2 linked regions of the Bacillus pumilus genome follow. The protein of the gene in region 2 interacts with the protein of the main gene of each other region in a pairwise test. Links are inferred from orthologs where the notes say so. Each region holds a gene or a part of one and is shown on either strand. Other genes may lie near its edges. The genes, in order: GPS65_RS01325 and ndk.

What was found.
Region 1: the proteins of ndk (region 2) and GPS65_RS01325 interact in binary tests that used the Escherichia coli proteins (3 or more experiments, as listed by UniProt). The link is inferred for Bacillus pumilus from one-to-one orthologs.

Annotation. Positions count from the first base shown.
Region 1 is NZ_CP047089.1:280,061-283,569, reverse strand. Bases 371-3,339 are described here. They hold GPS65_RS01325 (uracil-DNA glycosylase), read right to left. Parts: upstream 2,211-3,339; coding sequence 1,530-2,210; downstream 371-1,529. Other genes in these bases: GPS65_RS01315 (YflT domain-containing protein), read left to right, coding at 3,163-3,339; GPS65_RS01320 (glycosyltransferase family 2 protein), read right to left, coding at 2,207-3,034; GPS65_RS01330 (aldehyde dehydrogenase), read left to right, coding at 371-1,496. In the rest of the region: more of GPS65_RS01330, read left to right, coding at 138-370; more of GPS65_RS01315, read left to right, coding at 3,340-3,468. UniProt on the Escherichia coli protein: Excises uracil residues from the DNA which can arise as a result of misincorporation of dUMP residues by DNA polymerase or due to deamination of cytosine.
Region 2 is NZ_CP047089.1:2,404,511-2,407,320, forward strand. It holds ndk (nucleoside-diphosphate kinase), read right to left. Parts: upstream 1,724-2,810; coding sequence 1,277-1,723; downstream 1-1,276. Other genes in the region: aroC (chorismate synthase), read right to left, coding at 1-273; GPS65_RS11890 (CheR family methyltransferase), read right to left, coding at 347-1,132; hepT (heptaprenyl diphosphate synthase component II), read right to left, coding at 1,854-2,810. UniProt on the Escherichia coli protein: Major role in the synthesis of nucleoside triphosphates other than ATP. The ATP gamma phosphate is transferred to the NDP beta phosphate via a ping-pong mechanism, using a phosphorylated active-site intermediate.

The sequences.
Region 1 (3,509 bases), 2.1 Mb from region 2 along the record:
CAACATTATTTTACCAAATGAACAACCGAAATGGGTTCATTTTTTCAAAGCAGTCTGCTCCCGCCTCTCTTATTTGACCCGACATAGCCCTTCACACATAATAAAAGAAACAGTATCGTTTATGAAAGGATTGAATAATGGATAAGCTCACTGCTCTTTTTCAGAAACAAAAAGTCTTTCAAAAGCCGTCGGTTGAAGAACGCATCCGTCTTCTTAAAGACTTAAAAGCAGCCATCAAACAGCATGAGGAGGATATTTTACAAGCCTTGGCCCATGATTTACATAAATCCGAACAGGAAGCCTATACAACTGAGATCGGGATGGTGTATGAAGAAATCAATCATACCATCAAGCACCTCCACAAATGGGCAAAGCCAACACGCGTGCGCACGCCTCTCACTCATATCGGGTCGAAAAGCATGATTATAAAGGAACCTTATGGCAGTGTGCTCATCATTGCTCCTTGGAACTATCCTTTCCAATTGGCTCTTTCTCCATTAGTTGGTGCCATTGCTGCGGGGAATGCCGTTATTTTAAAACCGTCTGAGCTGACGCCGCAAGTTTCAGAAGTAATCAGTGCAATAATCGAACCTGTATTTCAAGAAGACCATGCCACTGTCGTAGAAGGCGGTGTAGATGTGAGTACAGAGCTGTTGAAACTGCCCTTTGATTATATCTTCTTTACAGGAAGTGTGGCAGTCGGCAAAGTCGTCATGGAAGCCGCCGCAAAGCATTTGACTCCTGTCACACTCGAACTTGGCGGAAAAAGCCCTTGCATCGTCATGCCTGATGCAGATATCAAATTAGCGGCAAAACGAATCACGTTCGGCAAATTTACCAATGCCGGTCAAACGTGTATTGCGCCAGACTATTTGCTTGTTCATGAATCCATAAAAGAGGAACTTTTACGGGAAATGACAGCCTGCATTCGTGACTTTTATGGTGAACAACCCGAAACACATCCGCACTTTGGGAAAAATGTCAGCCAGCGTCACTTTGACAGGCTTTCACAATTCCTCTCAAATGGAACGGTCGTTACGGGTGGACAGCGCAACGAAGACGAGCTCAAAATTGCACCGACCATTTTAGACCACATCACATGGGAAGATCCCGTCATGCAGGAGGAAATTTTCGGACCGATTCTGCCTGTCATGACCTTCGATTCTCTGCACGAGGCAACTCATATGATCAAAGCAAGACCGAAGCCGCTTGCGCTTTACTTATTTACAACAAGTAAAGAAACAGAATCCTATATTCTAGACCATCTCTCATTTGGCGGAGGATGTATCAATGACACGCTCATGCATGTCGCTACTCCTTACCTGCCATTCGGAGGCGTGGGTGAAAGCGGCATGGGACGATATCATGGGAAAGAAAGCTTTTTTACCTTTACGCATGAAAAAAGCGTTCTACGCCAAACCAATCGCTTCGATCTTTCCTTCCGTTATCCAAATGCGAAAAACGGACTCGACTTGGTTCGTAAATTTTTAAAATAAACAGGACGAAGGGTCTATCCCCTCGTCCTCTTTTTATTCAATATCTTGGATACACCAATTAATTTCTTCTGTCCCCATTTGCTTTAAATACGCGTTTACCTTTGAAAACGGACGACTGCCAAAAAAGCCGTTTCTTGCTGAAAAAGGACTTGGATGAGGTGACTCAATGATGTAATGCTTGTTTTGGTCAATGCGTTCTTTCTTATTTTGAGCATGTCTTCCCCACAGCACAAAAACGACGGGCTGATCACGTTCATTCAGCGCATCTATCACACGGTCTGTCACACGTTCCCAGCCTTTGCCTTTATGCGAGTTCGCCTCGCCCTTTCTTACGGTCAACACAGTGTTTAAGAGCAGCACACCTTGCTCTGCCCAGCTCACAAGTGAGCCGTGATTTGGAACAGGACAGCCAAGATCATCCTTTAGCTCCTGAAAAATATTTCTCAACGATGGTGGATGCTTCACGCCAGGCTGGACAGAAAAGCTTAATCCATGTGCCTGTCCTGGGCCATGATAAGGGTCTTGTCCCAAAATCACCACTTTGACCTCTTCATATGATGTCAAATGAAGCGCACGATAAACGTCATCCGGTTTCGGAAAAACGGTCTGCGTGCGATATTCTTCCTTCATCCATTCACGTAATTCCTGATAATATGGCTGTTCAAATTCACTTTTCATCACAGCCCACCAGCTATCATTTAAAAATGGCTTCATTGGGGTTCTCCTCCTTGTGTCTGCTGTGCCAGTCTTGAGATCATCGGTTTTCCATCCCACACAATCTCACTCTCTGATTCTCGCTTTTTCATCGCTGGTTCTTCTAATAAGACAGCAAAGTTCGCTGTCGGCAAATCGCCCAGCCCATGCTTTTCACTTAAATCATCTAAATAGTTCTTTCTTGTCTCACCAAGGTCACTAGACTGATTTCCACCGCCGTCAAAGAACGCATAGATCACACTGGCAGCAGGCACTCGTTTGACCCGGGCATGCTGCGTGACACGTAAGAAAAAGTCCCAATCCCAGTAATGATGCATCGCTGGATCAAAATAGCCAATCTCATCGTGTATACAGCGTTTGTACATACTGCCGGAAGGAACATATGTAGAAAAGACACGCATATCCTCAATAGCAGCTGTATACGCAAACAGACGTCTTGACACCGGGAAGCGGGTCGTGCCTTTTTTTTCAAATGACACAATTTCTGCATCAGAAAAGACAAAATCGGCATCCTCCAGCGCCTTACTCATCCGTTCAATATGACAAGGTGTAAAATAATCATCGTCATCACTAAGCATAATGACATCGCCTGTCAGCTCCCGCACCCCCACGTTTCTAGCATTCACATGCTGGACATTCTCATCTAAATGGATCAAGCGGATCGGAAGTTCGGGATAGAGTTCCTGAATGACCTCGACACGCTCTCCTGCATCATTCACAACCACAATTTCAAAGGGCTGTACGGTTTGTCTCGTAATAGATTCAAGCAGCTCACACAGTGCGCTGAGCCGGTTATGTGTCACAATTAATAAGGAAATCTTCATATTCAGCTTACTCCTTTAATAGATTCGTCTTTTTCCATTAAAACATAAAATGACGTTCTTCTCATGATATAAAAGGCGGTTTGATGTGACGGAAAAATGGGAATTTTTGATGAAAAGGAGTGATGACGATGGAACATTTCACAGTAGAAAATAGCAAAGAAGCAAAACAGACCATTGAACAAATACGTTCAGCAAAGGATGATATTTTTGTTTTTGCGTACGATCCAGAACGCTCTGATACCGTCACAGAGCATACGAATGCCAAAAGCATGACAGCGGTCGATCAAGGGATTTTAGATCAAATGGCCAATGTCATCCGCACTCGGGATGACGAGCTCATGGCCAAAATGATGTCAGTTGGCGCCGATCAGGAATTAGCCTTAACACTTTTAGACGAACTGAAAATGGGGAAATTGGTGATTTGTAAAAGATAAGGGGAAAGGCGTTCTTCCTAGGGTGGAACGCTTTTTTATGT
Region 2 (2,810 bases):
CTCTGCCCCCATCACTTTTGTCCAATGCTTCCAGTCGTTGTTTTCAACGACAAGTGCAATAGGAGAACCTAATGTTTTCCCGTGGCGAACACCGCTTAATACTTTCGCTTGGTCTTTTTCTATCTGCATTCTTCTGCCGCGGCCGTGACCTTTTTGTCTTCTAGCCAATTCATAGTTAATGTCATCCTGCTCTATGTAAAGTCCCGCTGGAACGCCTTCAATAATTGTGGTCAATTGTGGACCATGTGATTCACCTGCTGTTAAGTATCTCATGACTTAATCTCCCTTCATCGCATTAACGCTTTTAAGTAAAACTATGATAACACACTTATGACTAAAAAGTCAGCTACATACCCTTCTTTTGATAAAAGAAAGTATCAGCAGATGTCAGTCCAAACTTTTCCGGGTGAAAAATTTGTTCAGTTGAACCAACAAATAATACGCCATTTGGTTTTAAACTATTGCTCATTTTCATGTAAATCTCTTCTTTTGCCTCTTCTGTAAAGTAGATAAGGACATTTCTGCACACGATAAGATCAAGCTGTTTTTCATAAGGATCTGCTAAAAGGTTGTGCTTTTTAAATTGAATATGCCTTCTCACTTCATCTTTCACAGTGTAAAATGAAGAATCTTCTTTTGTGAAATATTTTTGCTTGATTTGATCTGGTACCTCTTGTAGTGATCGTTCATGGTATCTTCCTTTTTGAGCTGATTGCAGCACTTTATCATCAATATCAGTTGCAATAATTTGGAAGTCCTTCACAAGTGGATGGCTTGATAGCAGCATCAGCATTGAGAGTGTATATGGCTCCTCTCCTGTCGAACATGCCGCACTCCATATTTTCAAGGTCCCACCGTTTTTCGAAAGGAGTGGGAGAATTTTTTGATCAAGCACTTCCCAGCGCTGATAGTTTCGGTAAAATTCTGACACATTAATCGTCATTCGATCCATCGTCTCATCTAATAGTGCTCTATCCTTTTCAAGGGCAGCCGCAAAGGCTTCAAAATCTCTATAGCCTTTTTTATCATAAAGTGACGTTAATCTTCGTTTCATTTGTGCTTCTTTATATAAATTAAGATCCACTCCGGTTAGTTTTTTCCATTTCCCGACAAATACTTGATATTGATCCATCAAAGTCCTCTCCTGTCTCATCTATCTTTGTCCTAGTATAGCTGTTTTTATCGAAAATTTGTATCTTCTCATGCGAAATTTCGTGTAGAAATATTCATATAAAAAAGCCAAGGTGCTCATTTGATGAACACCTTGGCTTGAATTTTAATAAATCCAGCTTGAGATGGTTTGATCCCAGTTTGTAATTTCTTCTTGTTTGAAGAATAAGTTGATTTCTCTTTCAGCACTTTCTGGTGAGTCTGAACCATGGATAATGTTTTTTCCAACTGTCAATCCATAGTCTCCTCTTATCGTGCCCGGAAGCGCTTCCTTCGGGTTTGTTTTGCCGATCATCTGTCTTGTGACATCGACTACCTGTTCACCTTGCCATACCATTGCAAACACTGGTCCTGATGTAATAAAGTCAACCAATTCCCCGAAAAATGGTTTTTCTTTATGCTCTCCGTAATGTGTTTCTGCTACTTCTTTTGGAATACTCATTAGTTTTGCACCAACAAGCTGAAGCCCCTTTTTTTCGAATCTTGACACAATTTCACCGATTAATTGTCTTTCTACACCATCAGGTTTGACCATAAGAAATGTTTTGTCCATATACGTTCTCCACCCCGTCGTTTATGTATGTATAGGCTTACATTGTTACAAAGTGATCGTATCATTTTTTTATACAATAATCAATTTTTGACAAAAAATTTCACAAAAAAACCAATCAACAATATGTTGATTAGAATTTTCGTTTTCCAATATATTTGGCAATGGAAGCGAGTGATGTTCTTGCTCGCCCTCGAGGAAGTTTATCTAGCTGTTCGAATGCCTTTTTCAAATACATTTCACTCACTCGAATCGAGCGATCGATCGCATCTGTTTGTTTGAGATGTTCAATCACAGGCTTTAGCTGCATTTCTGTTGTTTCACTATTAATCAGCTTTAATTGGCCTTCGAGTGTAGGATTCTTCAGTGCATATAAGACTGGGAGTGTGACATTTCCTTGTAAAAGGTCCCCTCCAACAGGCTTACCAAGCTCTTCTTCAGTTGATGTGAAATCAAGCACATCATCAATGATCTGATAGGACATCCCGACATAGTAGCCAAACCAGTAAAGGGCTTTATGTGTTTTCTCATCTGTACCTGCTGCTATTGCACCTAACTGACAGCTACCTGCAATGAGTAAGGCTGTTTTTCGTTTGATTCTTCTTAAATATGTACGCAGGTTTTGATCCATATTGTATTTGTCTTTCACTTGCTCGATTTCACCAAGACAGAGCTCGACGACCATCTTTGACAAAATTTCATGTGCCATCGGATGATTGATCTTTGTCATATACTCAAGCGATCTTGCAAACATATAATCTCCTGTGTACATGGCAATTCGATTGTCCCATTTTGCCTTAATCGTTGGCTTGCCTCTTCTCAGCTCTGCATCATCAATGACATCATCGTGAACGAGCGATGCCATATGAATGAGCTCAAGCGCAACGGCAACATATTTAATTTTATTAATGTCGTAGTCGCCAAACATGCCTGAAAGGAGAACAAAAACGGGACGGATTCGTTTTCCGCCCGCTTGCAGCAAATGAAGACCTGCTTCACTTAATAATGCATAATCAGAGCGAACTGTTTGTTCAAGCTCTTTTTCGATAATATCGATATCATGATTTAAAAAAGAGATCATTGCTTTTAG